Regions from separate parts of the Shewanella sp. WXL01 genome, predicted to be linked through region 1. Evidence: riboswitches for the same ligand, from Rfam matches in the RefSeq annotation. Region 1 holds a riboswitch; the other holds the start of a gene.

The links. Region 1 has a riboswitch for lysine ahead of G3R49_RS11195 (Na+/H+ antiporter NhaC family protein). Riboswitches for the same ligand answer to the same signal wherever they lie in the genome.
Region 2: it holds a riboswitch for lysine, as region 1 does, so the genes downstream of both, lysC (lysine-sensitive aspartokinase 3) here and G3R49_RS11195 (Na+/H+ antiporter NhaC family protein) in region 1, are expected to answer to the same signal.

What each region holds. Positions count from the first base shown of each region.
Region 1 covers NZ_JAAIKQ010000003.1:563,802-574,496, reverse strand. Annotated here, with positions in the region: gene G3R49_RS11205 (acyl-CoA dehydrogenase C-terminal domain-containing protein) at 1-834, shown strand, start outside; gene G3R49_RS11200 (thymidine kinase) at 909-1,490, opposite strand; gene G3R49_RS11195 (Na+/H+ antiporter NhaC family protein) at 1,713-3,275, opposite strand; lysine riboswitch at 3,353-3,552, opposite strand; gene G3R49_RS11190 (FAD-binding protein) at 3,639-4,562, opposite strand; gene G3R49_RS11185 (electron transfer flavoprotein subunit beta/FixA family protein) at 4,564-5,313, opposite strand; gene G3R49_RS11180 (H-NS family nucleoid-associated regulatory protein) at 5,749-6,153, shown strand; gene rcsF (Rcs stress response system protein RcsF) at 6,346-6,738, shown strand; gene tsaA (tRNA (N6-threonylcarbamoyladenosine(37)-N6)-methyltransferase TrmO) at 6,918-7,667, shown strand; gene G3R49_RS11165 (DapH/DapD/GlmU-related protein) at 7,711-8,319, shown strand; gene G3R49_RS11160 (proline--tRNA ligase) at 8,441-10,150, shown strand; gene G3R49_RS11155 (GAF domain-containing sensor histidine kinase) at 10,343-10,695, opposite strand, start outside.
Region 2 covers NZ_JAAIKQ010000001.1:392,555-403,249, reverse strand. Annotated here, with positions in the region: gene G3R49_RS01615 (site-2 protease family protein) at 1-171, shown strand, start outside; gene G3R49_RS01610 (succinylglutamate desuccinylase/aspartoacylase family protein) at 248-1,408, opposite strand; gene lysC (lysine-sensitive aspartokinase 3) at 1,456-2,829, opposite strand; lysine riboswitch at 2,963-3,138, opposite strand; gene G3R49_RS01600 (phosphatase PAP2 family protein) at 3,482-4,798, shown strand; gene G3R49_RS01595 (DUF3293 domain-containing protein) at 4,895-5,326, opposite strand; gene arcA (two-component system response regulator ArcA) at 5,974-6,690, shown strand; gene G3R49_RS01585 (S9 family peptidase) at 7,169-9,403, opposite strand; gene G3R49_RS01580 (class 1 fructose-bisphosphatase) at 9,733-10,695, shown strand, end outside.

The DNA of each region.
Region 1 (10,695 bases):
CGTATCCAAGGCCGTGCGTTGAGCGGCGCAAAACAAACCGAGCAAAAAGCTGATTCAATTTTGGTTCATGGTGATGTGCGCCGCATGTTGTTATCACAAAAAGCACTTAACCAAGGTGCGCGCGCATTAATGGGTCAACAAGCGCTATGGCTTGACCAAGCTGAGCGCAATGTCGATACCGTCAAGGCAAAACAAGCGCATGCCATTGCCGCCCTATTCACTCCAATCGTTAAGGGCTTTGTTACCGATCAGGGCTTTAAGGCCTGTGTCGATGCTCAGCAGGTCTTTGGTGGTCACGGTTATATTAATGAATGGGGAATGGAACAATTCGTACGCGATTGCCGCATTGCCATGATTTATGAAGGCACTAACGGTGTACAAGCGCTGGATCTTGTTGGCCGTAAACTATTATCAGATAAAGGCGCAGCTTTAATGGCCTGGTCAGAAATGGTGAAAAGCTTTATTGAGCAGCATGCGGGAAATGATGAGATGCAGCCATTCATTGGCGGTTTGATGAAAGCGGCAGCAGACCTTGAACGTGCAACCGGTTACATAGTGAAAGCGGCACAAACCAACCCAGATTTGATTGGTGCGGCATCAATGGCCTATATGCAAATTTTAGGGATCACATCGTTAGCCTGGATGTGGGCAAGGATGGCGGCAACCTCACTTGAGGCGCTAGCCAACGGTAGCGACGATACTGCTTTCTATCAAGAAAAGCTTAAAACAGCCAAGTTTTACATGGGTTACTGGGCTGTACAGACAGGCAGCCTAGCAAGACAAATCGAAGCCAGCAGCCAGGATATCGTCGAGTTTGAAGATGAGCTGTTCTAGCCGCTAGCTTTATCAATAAAAAAACAGCTTCCTCGGAAGCTGTTTTTTTTAATTATTCGGCTTGTAAATTGCAGTTACGCATCCCACAGGGTTTCTCTAAAATGCTTGCGGCATACTGACTCGTAACTTTCGTTACCGCCAATGGCAACCTGCTCACCTTCTTTCATTGGCTTACCCGTCTCATCAAGGCGCACCACCATGTTGGCCTTACGGCCGCAATGACAAATGGTTTTAAGCTCAACTAATTTGTCAGCCCACGCAAGAAGATACTGACTGCCAACGAAAAGTTCGCCCTGAAAGTCAGTTCTTAGGCCATAGCACAGTACAGGAATATCAAAGTTGTCGACCACATGGGTTAATTGGCGAACTTGCTCTTTACTTAAAAACTGACACTCATCAACTAATACGCAGTGGATATCTTGCGCCGCTTTTGCGGTGGCGACTAAGTCAATTAGATTGTCTTTGTCACCAAAGACTTGCGCATCGGTTTGAATACCAATACGTGATGAAACCTTGCCCTGACCGTAACGATCATCAATTGATGCGGTCATTACTAAGGTGTTCATACCGCGTTCACGGTAGTTATAAGAAGACTGTAATAATGAAGTCGATTTGCCGGCATTCATTGCCGAATAATAGAAGTACAACTGTGCCAAAACCAAGACCCTTTTTATATTTTGCGCTTGATTATACCCAAGCGGACAGCAAAAGGCATTGCGGTGGATCATTTTCTCAGTTTCGGTTAACTAACCGCGCGCCTTAACGGCCTGCATGCACTGGACTAGCAGCATAGCAGGTTAAATGATTGGCGAGAGTAGCTTCATTTGAAACGAAAAAACCGCGAAAATCGCGGTTTTTTTTCTGAAGACAACTAGCCGCTACTGAGCATTAGATTTGGCTTTAAGCACCAATACACTAATCACAAATAACACACTGGCAGTCGCTAGGCCAAATAGCACTGACGAAGTAAAGCCAAGCACGATATAACCCGCAATACTGATTAGCGCGACTATCACAGCGTACGGCAACTGAGTCCATACATGGTCTAAGTGATGACAACTTGCACCGGTGGATGACAAAATCGTGGTGTCTGAGATTGGTGAGCAATGATCGCCAAATACAGCACCAGCAAGCACAGCTGAGAGCATTGGTAACATCATAGTACTGTCGCTTCCCATCGCCATATCCGCAGCGATTGGCAACATAATACCGAAAGTACCCCAGCTAGTACCGGTAGAAAAAGCCGTTAAACCTGCTAGTAAAAATAGTACGGCCGGCAGTAATTCAAACGGGATATTACCAGTAGCAAGGCTTGCCATGTACTTACCCGTTTCTAATTGACCAATTACACCAGCAATAGACCAAGCAAAAAGTAAGATGTAAATAGCTGGCAGCATCGACTTAGCGCCCATCAACATACCTTTGGCAATCATGTTGAATGCTACCTTCTGCACAAATGCCAAAATGAAGGTCACCACAAAGCCAACTAACCCACCATAAAGCAGTGACTGAGCGACATCAGTATTCTCGAACGCACCTAATACTGAAAATGGTTTATTGTCAGCCGCTAACGCGTCTGCGCCGCTTGAAATCATGAAAAATACAGTGGCCGCAATCAGTACTAAAATCGGCACGAACAGACCAGAAATTTTACCTGTATCCGCTTCAGGTAAATCAGCAGTCGCCCCTGGCGGCATGCCCTTCGACTCATCGTACAATTCACCTTTTTGGGCGTTTTGCTCATGCTGGCGCATTGGACCAACATCTAAAGTGAACATAGCTACACACAGTAATAACAGCAACGCAAAAATAGCGTAGAAGTTCATTGGGATCATTTGCATGAAAATGGTCAAGTGACCAGTATCAGCAAAACCGTGGGCAGTAAGAATACCGCCAATAAGTGCAATGATGTAAGCACCCCAGCTCGAGATAGGTGAAATCACACAAACTGGTGCAGCCGTTGAATCAAGTAAATAAGCTAACTTGGCACGTGAGATATGGTAGCGGTCGGTAATTGGGCGTGAAATAGAGCCAACTACCAGACTATTGAAATAATCATCAATAAATACCGCACAACCAAGCACCATTGTCATCAGCTTAGCATCACGTTTGTTGCGAATGCGCTCCTTTGCCCAATCCGCAAAGGCTCGTGAGCTGCCACTAACACTAATAAGCGCAGTGATCATGCCAAGTAAAACGAGAAATCCAAGAATGTTTAGGTTCCAGGCATTAAGTGCACCATCATCCCAAACTAGGCCAGTGGCGGTATCGCCGATAAAGCTGGCGGTATTTGCGAGATTAAAGTCGGTAAGTAGCAGTGCGCCAATAATTATCCCCACACCTAGTGAAAGCAGTACTTTTCGAGTAAATACAGCAAGTACAATCGCAACAGCAGGCGGCAATAAAGACAATGCTGAGTCAGCATAGTTGATTAAATTCATTATTATTTTCTTCGTGTAAGTACGAATGGAGGGCGACTGAACCGGTGCAAGGTAAGGTCATACCTAGGAACACCTGTCCTCTCAGTAGCGCTCCATAGTAAAATCAGTTTTGTCATCCCGACAAAACAATACTATGGCAGTGCAGTACCTGTTCGGTAACAACACCAGCAGCTGTTTGCGATAAAACTAACTACTTCGGCACCAAATCCTTTCGTGGTAGCTCACAGGCATCACCCTAACGACCACTACTGATATTTAATGCTCCTCTACTAAAGGGCGTTTGTGAAAAACGCGGGCACATAAAAACATAAGCGGCTATGGGGATGCCACCCCAGAGCCGCTTAGTGTGATTCAGATCAAGTTTTAGATCAAGTTATTGAGCGCAGGCACGGCGTCAAACAAGTCTGCTTCTAGGCCGTAGTCAGCAACCTGGAAGATAGGCGCTTCTGGATCTTTGTTGATTGCAACAATCACTTTCGAATCCTTCATACCGGCTAGATGCTGGATAGCACCTGAGATACCAACGGCGATATATAGCTCTGGAGCAACGATCTTACCGGTTTGACCAACCTGTAAATCATTCGGTACAAAGCCTGCATCAACAGCCGCGCGAGATGCACCAACCGCAGCGCCAAGTTTATCGGCAAGTTGCTCAAGGATGGCAAAATTCTCACCACTGCCCATGCCGCGACCACCCGATACAATAATGCCAGCATTACCGAGCTCTGGACGCTCTGATTCAGTTAGGCTTTGCGATACAAACTCAGTTTTAGCTTCAATGACTTGCGTAAGCTCAGCTACATCTGCATTACCTGTTGCTGCTACTGCATCAAATGCACTAGAGCGAACCGTAATAACTTTCTTGTCATCTAAGCTTTTCACCGTCGCTAATGCATTACCCGCATAAATTGGGCGTACAAACGTATCGGCATCAACCACTTCAATGATTTCAGAAATTTGCGCTACATCAGCAAGCGCTGCTACGCGAGGTAAGGTTGCTTTACCCACACTTGAAGCTGCAGCCAAAATGTGTGAGTAGTCGCCACTTAGGTCATTAACAAGTTTTGATAGGTTTTCAGCAAGCTGTGCACCATAAGCGCCAGCGTCGGCAACCAGTACTTTAGCAACGCCATCAAGTTGCTTGGCACTATCAACAACTGCGCCACAGTTTTCACCAGCAACCAGTAGGTGAATGTCACCACCAATGGCTTTTGCTGCGCTAACGACTTTAGCGGTATCGGTTTTTAATTGCTGATTATCATGTTCAGCTAATACTAGAATAGTCATACTAAATCACCTTCGCTTCGTTCTTTAACTTCTCAACTAGCTCTTCTGCTGAAGACACCATGATGCCCGCTTGACGCTCTGTTGGCGGCGTAACTTTTACCACCTCTTGATGCACTTTAAGGGTTACACCCAAGTCATCAATGGTGACAGTTTCAAGTGGCTTACGCTTAGCCTTCATAATGTTTGGTAACTTAGCGTAGCGAGGTTCGTTTAAGCGAAGGTCAGCAGTAACAACTGCTGGTAATGGCATCGCCAATGTTTGCAAACCACCGTCAACTTCACGAGTGACGGTTAGTTTGCCATCTTCTACGTTTACTTCAGAAGCAAACGTAGCCTGAGGCATATCAGCCAGCGCAGCTAGCATTTGGCCTGTTTGGTTATTGTCGCCATCAATAGACTGCTTACCTAGCAATACAATATCTGCTTGCTCTTTTTGTTGCACAGCATGCAAAATTTTGGCAATTGATAGCGGCACTAATTCTTCATCAGTCTCAACATGAATTGCACGATCTGCACCTAATGCCATTGCTGTACGTAGTTGCTCATGCACTGCTTTAGTACCGACACTCACAACAACAACTTCAGTGGCCTTACCTGCTTCTTGCAAGCGTACCGCTTCTTCTACTGCAATCTCACAAAATGGGTTCAACGCCATCTTTAGGTTTGCTGTGTCTACGTTTGTGTTATCAGCTTTTACCCTGACCTTCACATTGGCATCAACGACGCGCTTTACTGGCACCAATACTTTCATAGGGGTTCCTTCCTACACCTTCATGTATGTGGACGACACATTGGCCTATGCCAATGCAAGTTAGCTCAACTCTACTTCCTGTTGACGTTAACGTCAATGCAATTCAAACGCTTGTTTAACACTTTTTAATTACCCGTTTTGGCAATCAAATTTGACATGCACACATTTATGATATTTTTGACGGAACTAGAAAAATTTACACTTATTTATATTTTATAATTTGCCAGTAACAAATTTTATTTCTATTATTAGCAATTCAAGCGTCTGCGTTATTTTTTGCTCGTTGTAATTCGCAATAAAAAGTCCGCAAACCTGTTAGTTAAAAGTGTAAGTTAGTTCACAGTCTTCATCGTCACGAACTAGGCTTCACTTTTAAAAATCTATAATTAAAATGAATTATCAAATCTCCCTTTTTAAATAATTAGGATAGTAGCAATGAGTGATTTTATTAGCGTGTTAACCCATGGCCGTCGTTTTAAAGCTGCAGTTAAAGACCTAGCTCTAGAAGATTTACGCGACGTAGCCACCAAACTAAATAAAATCATTGACGACCGTGAAGCTGAAGAGAAAGCTAAAGCAGAAGCAAATGCAGCGCGTGATGCACGTATTGCTGAAATTTTAGCTCAGATTGAAGAAAGCGGTTTATCAATTGAAGATTTAGATGCATCGGCTACCAAGCCTGCACCTAAAAAGCGTGCACCACGCCCAGCTAAGTATCAAATTACCGTAGACGGTGAGTTAATTACTTGGACTGGTCAAGGTCGTATGCCTACTGTATTTAAAAATGAAGTAGATGCCGGTAAATCAATGGATGATTTTTTAATTCCAGGAATGGCATAAACAGCGTCGTACATCATTACGCAGTTTAGCGCTTGTTGTCACAAGCAAGCACATGCAAAAGGCTGAGGTATCTCAGCCTTTTTTGTGGACAATTTTTTGCAATTTATTGTTTAAGTCTGCAGTAAAGCACTTTGCTTGCTACCCTATAGTGAGTAAACTTAACTAACTAACTCAAATGAGCGGCAACTACCTATGTTTAAGCCTCAATCAAGTTTATCAATTCTCGCTAGCTTAGCTCTATTATCAGGGTGTGCAGGTGAATACACCTTCAATAGTAATCTAGACAGCCAGGCTATCGACGAGTACTTCAAACCAGGCGAAGTGACACTATTTGATAAAGGCGTACAGCCTAGACAAAGTTATGAAATATTGGGCTTAGTTCAAGGCCAGGCTTGCCAACAAACGGTTAATGATGCTCCTGCGGACAAAGCACAGGCAAGGACTGAAGCAAGACGTAATGCAGCAGACATGGGGGCAAACGGGTTGCTCATTCAAAACTGTCACGTCATTGATGAGCCAGATTCTAGCTGTCAATCACAAGCATTATGTGTCGGCAAAGCAATTAAATTGCAGAATAACAACTAATATAAGGTGACAAACCTGAGTTTGGCAAAATTGGCAGCTAAATTTATATCTTGCTATCTCAGTTAAGTAAAATGCGCTATCACATCGTTTTTAAATAATGTTTGATAGCGCTGACACCTTCGCCATCATAGTAAATACCGCGCCTCCCTACTCCATACTGTATTAATTTAGTTTCGATTATGTCTACTTCTAGTTTCTCAAACCTAATCTCGGCCGTTGCAATTTGCCGTACACCATACAAACAAAAATTTGGCATCCCACGTCAACCCGGTTTAGTCGATACCAAAGGATATATAGAACTTGTTGGTGAGTTTAATAATATCGACTGTGTAAGAGGTATTGAGCAATATTCGCACCTTTGGTTAGTATTTAGTTTTCATGAAAACTTAGCTCAAGGTTGGAAAACAACTGTACGCCCACCTCGCTTAGGCGGTAATGAAAAGTTAGGTGTATTCGCTACTCGTGCTACATTTCGCCCAAATGGCTTAGGTCAATCAGTTGTTAAACTGCACCGAGTAATTCAGCAAGATGGCAAAATTAGACTAGAAATATCAGGTATGGACTTGGTTGATAAAACACCAATTATTGATATCAAACCTTATATCCCTTTTTCTGATGCAATCAGCGATGCCAAAGGCGGAATGGCACAAGAAAAACCTGAGTTAATTAGTGTTGAATTTAGCGAGCAAGCTTTAATACAAATTAGCCAATACGAAGCTAAACATGAACATGTCGATCAGTTTAAGCTGCTTATTGAAGGAGTATTGTCCCAAGATCCAAGGCCTGCCTACAAAAAAGCTAAAGTAGACCCAAAACTCTATCAACTGGCATTATATGACCGCGATATATTTTGGCGTGTTATCGACAATATTATAGTTGTTGAACAGCTCGTGAGTAGCAAAGTTATCGACAATAAAGAGCATCAATAAGCACTATAATTTAGAAAGACCTAAATTCTATCAATAAATGCAAATGACCATTGACTACCAAACCCAGCATAAAAAACGCTTATCTTATATGCCATGGCTTTACTTCAACCTAAAGCCTAAGCATTTTGCTTGGGCAAAACCTTGGCAAGAAGGAATTCAGCAGCAATTAAGTGCGCTCGAAACAGTCTCAATTGGCGACAATTGCTTTATCGCCCCAGAAGCAAACCTATTTGCCGAACCTGGACGCGACATCACAATTGGCTCTAAATGCATGATTGCCGCAGACAGCTTTATCCATGGTCCGATTAATATCGGCGATGAAGTCGCGATTAATCATGGCTGCAGTATTGATGGCGGCCGAGTAGGTATCACCATAGGTAATCGCACTCGCATTGCCAATAATGTCACCATTTATGCCTTCAATCACGGCATGAGTGTCGATGCTCCTATTTATCAACAACCAGTCAGCTCAAAAGGCATCACCATAGGTGAAGATGTTTGGGTTGGTGCGCAAGCCGGTATCGTCGATGGCGTGACAATCGGTAACCAAGCGGTTATCGGCATGGGCGCAGTTGTGACTAAAGATGTCGAAGACTTTGCCATTATGGCCGGAAATCCAGCTCGAAAAATTGGCGATCGCCGCGATAAATAACCTGAACTCGAGTTAAATTGTTAGCTAAGAATCATCCGCTATAAAGCTTAAATATTCAGTGACATCAGCGCTTCAAGTGCTAAAATGACGCTCATTAATAGCTATTGAGTGGACATTAGGAATGCGTGTAAGCAACTACCTGCTTTCAACCCAAAAAGAAACCCCTGCAAATGCAGAAATCGTTAGTCACCAATTGATGCTTCGTGCTGGCTTCATTCGTCGCAATGCATCAGGTTTATATTCATGGCTGCCAAGTGGCTTGCGCGTATTGCGCAAAGTTGAGGCAATTGTACGTGAAGAAATGAACAAAGCAGGCGCTATCGAAATTTTAATGCCGTTAGTTCAACCGGCAGACCTTTGGGAAGAAACAGGCCGTTGGGACAAGTTTGGCCCAGAGCTACTGCGCTTTCAAGACCGCCACAACCGCGACTTCGTATTAGGTCCAACTCACGAAGAAGTGATCACAGACCTAGTTCGTAAAGAAGTTAGCTCATACAAACAGCTACCTCTGACTTTATATCAAGTACAGACTAAGTTCCGCGATGAAGTTCGTCCACGTTTTGGTGTGATGCGTGCCCGTGAGTTCTTAATGAAAGATGCATACTCTTTCCATTTAACTCAAGAAAGCATGGATGAAACCTACCAGGCGATGCATAAAGCCTACAGCAACATTCTAGAGCGCATGGGTTTGGCTTATCGCCCAGTAATTGCTGATACAGGCTCTATCGGCGGCAGTGCATCACATGAGTTCCACGTACTCGCTAACAGTGGTGAAGACTTAATCGCTTACTCAACTGACAGCGATTACGCGGCCAACATTGAGAAAGCAGAAGCACCAATGCCAAGCACAACCTTGGCTGAGCCGACTCAAGAAATGAGCTTAGTTGACACACCAAACGCCAAAACCATCGCTGAGCTAGTTGAGCAGTTTGACCTTGAGATCACCAAAACGGTTAAAACGCTCATCGTTAAAGGTGCAACCGAAGAAGCACCATTAGTGGCACTGATGGTGCGCGGCGATCATGAACTTAACGAGCTTAAAGCTGACAAGCACGATCTCGTTGCTGCGCCGCTTGAATTCGCGACCGATGAAGAAATTCGCCAAGCGGTAGGTGCAGGCCCAGGGTCATTAGGCCCTGTTGGTCTTAACATGCCTATCATTATCGACAACGATGTCGCGGTAATGAGTGATTTTGGCGCAGGCGCAAACCAAGATGATAAGCACTACTTTGGTATCAACTGGAACCGCGACGTGGATATGCCACAAGCTATGGATATCCGCAACGTAGTGGAAGGTGAGCCTACACCAGACGGTAAAGGCACTTACGCGATGGCGCGTGGTATTGAAGTTGGTCATATCTTCCAGCTTGGCACTAACTACTCAGAAGCGATGGGCGCAAGCGTACTTGACGAAAACGGTAAATCTAAAGTGATGCTAATGGGTTGCTATGGTGTGGGTGTTAGCCGCATCGTTGCTGCTGCAATTGAGCAAAACCATGATGACCGCGGCATGATGTTACCAGAAAGCCTAGCACCATTTACTGTGGGTATTCTGCCGATGAATATGCACAAGTCTCACCGAGTGAAGGAAAAAGCTGAGCAGCTGTATCAAGATCTGACTGACGCGGGCTTCGAAGTATTATTCGATGACCGTAAAGAACGCCCTGGCGTGATGTTTAACGACATGGAGCTAGTTGGTCTACCTCATGTTGTGGTGATTGGCGATCGCAATATTGATGCTGGCGTATTTGAATACAAGAACCGCCGCAGTGGTGAAAAGCAAGAAGTTGCTTTTGACAATATTGTTGAGTTCTTAAAATCTGCTAAATAAAGACTGCTAAGCCCCTACTGACTGAGCACCAATACAATCAGCATCACAATTTAGGGGACAAAGCTGATATAAAAAACGCACCTTAGGGTGCGTTTTTTAATGGCCAGAATTTTCCGTAATTGCAAAAAGCCACCTTTATAGTGGTTAGTTTAATTCATGCTCTAGAATTTGGAGATAAGTTGAAAGCTAGCCTTAATTAGAAACCTCTTTATCAATATAAATATCGATTTCAAGTCCCTGGTTTGGCTCGGATAGGATCTCGATGCTACCACCTAACTTTTGCGTCACCAGATTATAAACTATCGACATACCTAAACCTGTTCCGCCCGCATTTCGCGCCGTAGTAAAAAATGGCTCAAAGATACGCTCTTTCACCTCAGCTGATAAGCCGACACCATTGTCTTTATAGTACATCATCACCCTATCATCCATGGCCTTTGCGCCAAGCTGTATTTTCTTATCGCCTTCAAAACTATCCGGGTAAGCGTGTCGAAAGCAATTCGACACCAGGTTGGTAAAAATTTGCGCTATGGCGCCAGGGTATG
Region 2 (10,695 bases), on a different contig from region 1:
GAGTGGCAAACCCGCCATCAAAGCCATTTACTGCCATTAGATAGATATGGGCAAATTTTCTCAGCGGTTTGGTACATATTGACGGTCGCCGCCTTGGTGGGTGTTATCGCCTACTTTGCCAGCTACGGTGACGATATGCTTAGCTTACCGCTGCAAATTCTACGTAGCTAATAAACTGCACGATAATTATCAATAATGGCGCATCCAATGCGCCATTTTTTATACTCGAACTAGGCTGCCTCGCCAGCTAAAGCTCAAACACGTTGGTCATCACCTTATATAGCTCAGTACCTTGATGCACAGAGGCTGAGGCAAAGTGCAAAATAGGCACACAATCTACTGGCAAAGATACACTGGTGAGCGCATCCTCACGCCCGTAGCGCTCTACCCGTAAAAGCTGAGCTAATGGCTCACCTGCCGCTAACGGCTGACCAAGCTCCGCGCAGTATTCCACCATACCTGACTGAGGTGCGTGCAGTTTACGGTAATCCTTGAGATAACAGCCAAAGCGTGGCATGTCAGCTGGCGCAACTTTTTCAGCGATTACACCACGATGGCTCAAATAAGCCAAAATTCCCAAAGCGTCTTGCTTGGCATCTGCAAGGTCTATCCGCTCCTGACTAGCAAGCTCTAATGTGAACGCAGAAATTGCTACACCAGAGTCACTACTAAATTCACGCCCCTGAGCTTTGGCCGCTTCTGCTAAACACCACCATGGGCAAAAAGCAGCTTCATCCATCGCGCCACCAAATTCGTTGGGAATAACCAGTGTATAGGGAATAGAGAAAAACCTTGCTGCTTGTTTGTCATACTCTGGCGCATAAAGGTGTTTGCAGGACTTTGGCCCTGTGTGTAAGTCGAGCACAATATCCGCTTGATGCGCCATTTTCTGCAAGGTCACTGCCAGGCGATGCCCCGTTGAAATGCCCCAGCTATTATTCAAGCGCTCGTCACAAGATTCTGTCAAACGCGCTTTGAAAGCACTAATTAACTCAACTTCTGATAAGTGTTGATGCGCCAAATACCACGCCTCAATATCAAACTGATGATCCAGGTATTCACGGTTCCAGTTTACCCCGGTAATAGGGTCGAAACGCCCAAGGGTAAACTCACCACTTTTTTGATTAATCCCCAGCGGATTTGCCAGTGGTGCAAGCACTATTTTGCCTAACACTTGATACGACTCAAGTAGCTTGAGCAGTTGGTATATTACGGCATTCCCCTGCACCTCGGCGCCGTGCACATTCGCTTGAATATACACACTGGGTGCAGGCGAAACGTCAACGCCACCTTGCGTTTCCGGTACAAAGCGAGGTTCTTTGCTAGGCTCTATGCAAAAAAGCGGCGCCGTTAATGCGTGACCTGTCGCCAACTCGCCCAAATGTAATGATGTTTGTTGTATGTTCATCTAACCAATAACCTAAGAGTTCATCTACCTTTTGGACTAAATTCGCTTTATTCAAAAAGATTCTGATGTAGCGCGTTGACCACATCAGCGGCTTCTGACTCTGACACCAACACACAAAGATTATGTGGGCTAGCACCCTGACAGATCATGCGCACATTATGCGGTTCTAGCACCTGAAATACTCGACTACAAATACCCGCTGTTGACGCAATTTGATTACCAATAATCGCAACTAACGCCAGCTTGTCTTCTACTCTTACGCGGCAATGCTGCGATAATTCTTGCAACAAAGACTCACTTAGCAGGCCTTGACCACTTGAGTCAGAGCCAGTTTTATCTAGGGTGAGTGACACATTTACTTCTGAAGTGGTGATCAAATCGACCGAAATCTTATGGCGAGCTAGCGTAGCAAAAGTCTCGGCTAAGAAGCCTTGAGCATGGAGCATTTGCAAGCTATGAAGATTAAGCAGAGTTTGATCGCGTCTAAGCGCTACTGCACGATACACTGGCGCATCTTCAATTTGATGGCGAATCCAAGTACCACCTTGCTCCGGCGCTTTACTTGAGCCAACAAACACCTGAATTCGCTGTCTAACCGCGGGTAAAATGGTAGCAGGATGCAGCACTTTAGCACCAAAGGTTGCCATTTCAGCAGCTTCGTTGAAGCTGATTTCCGCAATAGGGCGAGCATTAGGAGCAAGTCTAGGGTCAGTGGTATAGATGCCCGCAACGTCAGTCCAAATCTCAACCGCATGCGCGTTAAGCGCTTCAGCTAGCAAGGCTGCAGAATAGTCACTGCCACCACGACCTAAAGTTGTGGTTTTACCTTGCTCGTCTGCACCAATAAACCCTTGGGTCACTATGATGTTATCGCTAAGTAGTGGCAGAAGCTTCGCCTTGGCAAGTGTCGCAATTTGCTCAATCTGTGGTTCAGCTTTTCCAAAATGACTATCGGTGCGCAACACCTGACGTACATCGAACGCCTGAGAAGGCTGATCTTTTTGTGCAATAACTGCCGAAAATAGAATAGATGAGCACTGCTCCCCCGTCGACAGCAACTCATCCATAATCGCTTTACTGCGGTTAAGCAGTAAAGACTCACTGAGCACTGCCATTTGACTTAATACCTGATCAATCTGCGCGGTAACTTCTTGCGGGCGATCAAGGCTATCAGCAATAGCATACTGCACCTTAGCAATATCTTTAAGCAGTGCTAGGCGGCGCTCGTCATTCACATTAGCCTGGGTTAGCTCCACCAGCAAGTTGGTGACACCACTTGACGCGCTCACCACAACCACACGGGTATTTGGATTAGCTAATACAATATCGGCGCAACGGCTCATCGCTTCGAAATCAGCAACAGAGGTACCGCCAAATTTGGCTACGACCAGATTTTCAACTTGATTAATTAAATTAGACACTAGCTAGCCTCCGCAACATTTGCAAAGCCAAGCGAATGATTTAGAAATAAATACATGATTACACTCCGAACTCACTACGTTCGAAGAGCCTGGTGCTAGGATAACGCACCCTTGAAGAAGGGAAACAGCAATCACCACCAGAAGCTCTCCACCAAAATACAGGTGACAATCGCCAGGATTCAGCCTAGACGCTCGATACAACGGATGCATCCCTTACGTTATATCTCGGCGTTAATCTCCCTCATAAGTCTTCATTGGAATGGTGCTTCCTCAAACTTACTACCTAGTTAACGCTCCTCTTCTGCGCCCCTCCAAGGAAGGGAAACGAAAAAGTACCAACTTTCACTTATTAAAGTCAACAGGCTCTAGTCAGATGAATAAAATTCATGCCCCAAAAAACTGTGACCAATAAGGCATTTAGTTGTAAAATAGCGATGCAAAACCGAAGGTTGTGCCATTAAGTGAAACGACTCCCAGCAATAACCTCTATGACTGTTAACGAATAGTGCCCTAGTTACATGGGTACCCCTAAACAAAGTAAGTTTGATTTAGCCATAACAGTTATCCGCACGTTTCGACTTATTGAAAAATGCTGTTTTAGCCTATAGTTGGTTAAATAAAATGCAATAAGTACTCAAAGGACTGTAAATAAATGAAAGCTAAACTTAGCCTCATCTCAAGTGCGATTATTCTAAGCCTGACTTCAACAACAGCCGTGGCCAAGAGTGAAATTCTAGAAGGCCAATCGGGTACGATCTCTGAAATCGGCGACGTAGTGCAAATTGCCCTACCTGCGGGTGCGTTAATAGGTAGTTTATGGATTGGCGATAAAGAAGGTGCCTGGCAGTTAACTAAAGGCGTTGCAACTACTTCGTTAATCACCCACACCATGAAGTTTGGCTACGGCAGACTTCGCCCAGATGGCACTGAAAGCAATTCTTTCCCTTCAGGTCACACCTCAGCAGCATTCTCTGGCGCTGCGTATATTCATCACAGATATGGCGATAAATGGGCACTACCTGCATACGCTGCAGCAAGTTTTGTCGGCGCAAGTCGCTTATGGGCAAATCGTCACTTTATGGACGACGTACTTGCCGGCGGCTCAATTGCAGTAATGACCAGCCTTTACTTTACCGACCCATATAATGCATCAGACCTTGTTGTTGTGCCTAGCTTTAGCGACGGCAACATGGGCTTAGCCGTAAGCTATACACCCGGTGCTAGCAAGAGTTTACCTAAGTACCAGCTAACTGATGATGGTTGGTCTGGGTCAGGAGCGCAAAAAGAGTTCCACCGCAGCTACAGTCTATTTATTGGTGGCTTTGACACTAGCAACAACTTTATTCAAGAAAATGGTAGCCCAAGCTTCAATCTCACTGACTTTAGTCAAGAAAGTGAGCCAAATACCTATGCTGCAGCTGAGCTTGAATGGGGCGTCGCCAAAGACCAATATCTACTCTTTAGCTTTAACCCAATTGAGTCACGCGACAAAACTACACTGGGCAAAGAGTTAAAATGGGCAGGTAAGTCATACTCTGCAGGAAGCGAAGTCATCTCAGCCTATAGTAACTGGTCTCTCACAGCTGATTATGTATTCGAGCTACTGAGCGATAGCGACTGGATTGTTGAACTTGGCGCCGGTGTAACTTTTGCTGCGCAAACTATCCGCTTGGATTACCCTGAAGGCAACAACCTAGGCGAAACATCAGATCTGTTCGTTGCGCCTGCGATTATCTTCAATGGTGGTTATAAGTTTACTGAGGACTTCTATCTAGACTTGCGCTACCGCGCATCGGGTTTATCTCAATATACTAGCCAGGCCTACTCTGTAGGTGTGACCTATCAAATTAACGATCGCTGGAGCGCGTCATTATTTAGAGGTGTGTTAGAGCAAGAGATTGATGGTGATGAGTATTATAACGATGCTGAATTCGATCATGGTGGCTTTGCAGTCACTTATGCTTTCTAGCAGCAAACCAGTCATATCTGTGTAACCGTACACAAACGTAAAAAGGATGCCTTGGGCATCCTTTTTGGTCTTCCAGCGTCACTCGCTAGAATACGACTAATCAAAATCTGGTAGTTCATTCACCAAGCGCTGCCTTGATGAAAACTTCCCCATACACACTTCAGGTAAATTCGCATCTGCACACGCCAGCAAAGTCAGTTGCCCTTTATCAACATAGTAAATCGCTAACTGATTAAATTGCCTACCCAATTCTAAGGCTTGCGGCTTGTCGACAAACACCGCCCAACTTTTTTCTCTGTGGCTAAGATCAGGAGATGCGCCATAAAGGGCACGATAGGGTTGCTTAGTTTGCTGAATGGTTCGTTGTAATTTGCGATCAAGCAGTCGATTTTGACAAGAAGTTAATTTATTACCAAACGGGTTACATGCGGTAATAATCGCAAATGAAAATTGATCAGAAAGGCGCTGAGTGAGCAAAAAATGTGTACTTTGATAAGCTTGCCACAAGAAAGAATCCACAGTTTCCATAGTCAAAATCTAGTCAATTAAGCCGAATTGAGTGTAGCAGAAAGATTTTAGTTCCGGTAGCGATGTGACGTCAGTCACAAGTTTAAAAATGTTAATTCCTCATATAATCAACACCTTATTGTTTATTAACCTTTTGTGTACGGTATTTGGTGGAAATTTGTTAACATTTTATTTGTTAACAAATGCCTAAAACGAGTACAATAATCATCACTAGCTAATTGAACATTCAATCCACTTTGTCACCACACTTTAGCTGACACTTATGAATGATTTTAATAGAAGCTAAGTTTACACCTGTTTATGTCATGTTCTACATTTAGAGAAACATTAAACTAAATGAAATAAACAAGTTGCCGGGGAACTTTGTGCTTTTACAGGTTTCCAATGTGACGAGGTGTTAACCCAGAATTTATTCGCATGTATCCTTTTTTCGTCAACATAGATGTTGCTCATAGCAGACATGCGAATCACTGACTTATAAAAACCGAGCTGTCAGTGGCCAATGCGAGTGTTTAATATCAAGGCAGACACGCTTAAACACCAATAAATATGAAGATACGGCGCACTTATTTACAGGGAGCAAGTGACGCTTAGCCCTAGCAATTATGAAAGCTAGACTATGACTTTATTAATTTAGGTAATTTAATATGCAAAACCCGCACATTCTTATTGTTGAAGATGAAGCCGTAACTCGTAACACCCTGCGTAGCATTTTTGAAGCTGAAGGTTATGTTGTAGTTGAAGCAAACGACGGCGCAGAAATGCACAAAGCGATGCAAGAGAACAAAATCAACCTAGTAGTAATGGACATCAACCTGCCTGGTAAGAATGGTCTACTACTAGCGCGTGAACTTCGTGAAATCAACAACATCGGCCTTATCTTCCTAACAGGCCGCGACAACGAAGTCGACAAGATCCTTGGTCTTGAAATCGGTGCTGATGACTACATCACTAAGCCATTCAACCCACGTGAACTAACCATCCGTGCTCGTAACCTATTAACTCGCGTTAACAGCACTGGTGCAGAAGCTGAAGAGAAAGGTAGCGTTGAATACTACCGCTTCAATGGTTGGAGCTTAGAAATCAACAGCCGTTCTCTAGTTAGCCCACAAGGTGAGTCTTACAAGCTACCACGCAGTGAATTCCGCGCGATGCTTCACTTTGTTGAGAACCCAGGCAAAATCTTAACTCGTGCTGACCTACTAATGAAGATGACTGGTCGCGAGCTTAAGCCGCACGACCGTACAGTTGACGTAACTATCCGTCGTATCCGTAAGCACTTCGAAAGCCTAGCGGACACGCCAGAAATCATCGCAACTATCCACGGTGAAGGCTACCGTTTCTGTGGTAACCTAGAAGATTAATACTTCTGAGCTAAGAGAAGACTAATTCTTCTAAGCGAAAAAATTTGAAAACCAGACCTCAGGGTCTGGTTTTTTTATGTTTGGCTTCGGAGTCTTGTTTGAAAGTGCACAATTGTATAAAACACAGCACAAAGCTGCGTATTAATCTAGTCTCTCTAAACCTAGGGCGAGCTCGTGAACATTTATCACGTATTTTCCTGTGGGATTAATGAGCTTTGAGTAAGCAAGCCTCTTTAGCAGGGATGCTAAAGCGGAGCCATCAGGGATGATTTTACGGCGTCTTGCGCAATCAAAGTTCATTAACTCTTAGTACATGATTGATAATCAATCACTCACTCATACGCTCGCCCTGTCCATAACCCCCAGCTAACTTGCGACTGCCAATAGAAAATGCCAGATGATAGGCGACTATCCACACACTACAGGCAAAAGAAAGCCAGCACTGTGGCTGGCTCTCTCAGCTGAAGAATAAAACGAATTAGTTCTTCAATTGGCTATCTAGAAATGCCGCCAAAGACTTATATAAATGGTTACGCACTTTCTCACCGCGCATCGAGTGCTTAGAGCCAGGGTAATCCATCATTTGGAATAACTTACCGTCATCTTGCAGCGCTTTATACACACGGGTACTGTTTTCAAACAATACGTTGTCATCAGCCATACCGTGATACATCAACAAACCAGACTTATAGCCGCCAACATAAGGCATCACGCTGCTGGCGTCATAACCAGCTTTGTTGGTTTCTGGGTGCCCCATATAACGCTCAGTGTAATGCGTATCGTATAAACGCCAATCAGTTACTGGCGCACCAGAGATAGCCGCTTTAAAGTAATCTGGCGCTTTGAACTGGCTCAATAATGCCATGTAACCACCATAGCTGTGACCATAAATAGCGATATTGTCACCATCAACAAAAGGTAAGCTGCGTAGGTAATCAACACCGACCATTTGATCGCGCACCTCGGCTTCACCCATGTTTTGATAAATCACATATTCAAACTGAGTGCCACGATTTGCTGAGCCGCGGTTATCTAGCTGAAATACCACATAGCCGTTTTGCAATAGATACTGACTAAAGTAATCAGCCTCACTCCAGCTGTTAGTTACGGTTTGCGCATGGGGGCCACCGTATACACGCACCAGCACAGGGTATTGCTTGGTTGAGTCAAAATCTGTTGGTTTAAATAAGCGGTATTGCAACGTTTGACCATCATCAGCACTCAACGTACCAAACTCAGGCATTTGCCAAAGGCCTGCATGAGCATATAGCGGATGATCTTTATCTAATTGGTTTTGCTCAACCCAGGCAATATGCTGACCATTTTGCTGATGCAGGCTCACCTGTGGAGGTTGCATTAAGCTGCTGAAATGATCGATATAAACCGGCTTGTTATGGGCAAATACTGCGTTGTGCATACCCGCACGAAACGACAGTTTCTCTATACTATCTGCGCCTTGCTTAAGGTTTACTCGGTAAATATGGCGCTCTACGACACTGTCTTTACGACCAGTGAAGTACACCCAGCCACTAGCTTCATCAACATACTCTAGGGCATCAACCGCCCAGTCACCTGTAGTCAATTGAGTAAGCTTGTTGCCATTGTCTTCAACTAGATAAAGGTGCTTAAAGCCACTGCGCTCAGAGCCCCAAATAAAGCCTGCTTGCTGTTTTAAGAAGTGCAAATCGTCATTGATATTAACCCAGGCTTTGCTGCGCTCTTCAATCACTACCTTGGAGCTTTTATTATCAAGATCAGCGATACGCAGATCTAACGCTTGCTGACTTCGATTTTGCCACTGGTAAGATAAATGTTTGCTATCTGGCAGCCACTTAACCCTTGGTAGATAAATGTCTTTATCTTTACCTAAGTCAATCCAATCAAGTTTATTAGAGCTTAGGTTAATCACCCCAAGCTCAATCTCGACATTAGCTTTACCAGCATAAGGGTAACGCTGCTCAGTAAGCTTAATGCCATCAGCGTAAATCTCATTACGGGTAACCAGCTCAACGCCTGATTCGTCAATACGGGTAAAGGCAATCTTGGTTTCATCTGGCGACCACCAGTACCCTGTCATGCGATCCATTTCTTCCTGAGCCACAAACTCAGCCATGCCATATTTAATTGCACCGCCACCGTCCGTGGTTAACGCTTTAAGCTTGCCTGTCTCTAGCGACAACAAGTAGATGTTCTGCTCGCGAATAAACGAAACATAATGGCCTTTTGGCGATAAACGCGCATCAGTCGCAAAGCCGTCACCAATATCAAGTTTGCGCACTTGATTATTTGCCACTTGATACAAATAAAGCTGCCCAGATGCTGGAATTAAAATCGCCTGACTGTCTTCAGACCAAAAGTACTCCATGATCCCTTGACCATAGATGCGCTGACGCTCTCGGCGGGCTTTTTCTTCATCGGACAACTCACCACTAGCTAGCTTGTCCGCATCAATCAGCACACTGCGCTCACCAGTGGCAATATCTAGCTGCCATAAATCATAAAAGCTTTGATTATCATCGCGACCAGCTAGATAAGTGACACGGCTACCATCTGGCGACATTTGCAAGCCACGAGGGCTGGCACCTGCAAGCGCTGGCGATTGATGAATACGCTCAATCGTTAATGGCGTATTATCGCCTGTAAGCGCAGTTAATGGTGCTGTAGTCGAATACTGGCTAGTTACACTAGATTGAGATTGAACAGATTGAGACATATCAAGACCCACCTTAGATTGAGATGGCGCAACTGAAGCACTCTGACACCCGCCCGTTAAAGCCAGTGCCACGGTCAAAGCGAGAGGAGTTAGCAGCTTGGTCTTAGCCTTCCCTCGTTTCCATGAAGTTATCATTATTATTCCTTGGCATAAGATTTTACGCAGTCAATCTACCTGAAAAGCGCAGGCTATTGCAAAAAGCCTTATCACAACGCTGAAATAGTCATCGTTTTGCGCTATTATCCGCGGCAATTATAAAAATTCGCTTTTGGGCAGTTCCTCAGCCTTTAAGCCCACGACCTTAACCCGACTAGTCTTAGGAAATATCCATGCAAAATTTGGCTCAAACCCTAACAGCTCAAGCTGTTAACGCCTCTTTAGCTGACTTACTACTTACTTTAGCTGACACCTCAAAAGCCATTAGCCAGGCTGTACGCCACGGCGCATTAGCTGGTGTATTGGGTGCCACTGAGCAAGAAAATGTTCAAGGTGAAACACAAAAGAAATTAGACGTGATCACTAACGACATGCTTAAAGATGCGCTAAAAGCAGCCGGCAACGTACGCGGTATTGCATCGGAAGAAGAAGACTATGTGGTTGAAGCCGACAAAGACGGCGAATACCTAGTTTGTTTTGACCCACTAGATGGCTCGTCAAACGTTGATATCAACTCACTCGTTGGTACCATTTTCTCAGTATTGCCAGCGCCGCAAGGTGAGCTTACCGAGCAAAGCTTCCTGCAAAAAGGTCGCAACCAGGTTGCGGCAGGTTACGTACTTTACGGTCCGTCAACTATGATGGCATTAACCACAGGTAACGGCACTCAGTTCTATACCCTAGACCCTAAAACCGGTGAGTTTTTACTAACCGAAGAAAAAGTCGCAATTACTCCAGATACCGGTGAGTTTGCTATTAATATGTCGAACCAACGCTTCTGGGAAGCGCCAATGCAAACCTATATTGCAGATCTAGTGCTAGGTAAAATTGGCCCGCGTGAGCGTTCTTTCAACATGCGTTGGATTGCCGCTATGGTTGGCGATGTACACCGAGTATTATGCCGCGGCGGCATCTTCACCTACCCAACAGACAACAAGAATCCAAACAAGCCATTCAAACTACGCTTAATGTACGAAGCGAACCCAATGGCATTGCTTGTTGAACAAGCTGGCGGTAAAGCATCGACGGGTTACGAAACTATTTTGGATATCGAGCCACAAGAAATTCACCAACGTGTGGCAGTGATCTTAGGTAGTGCTAACGAGGTTGATGTATGTCTTAGCTATCACGACCAA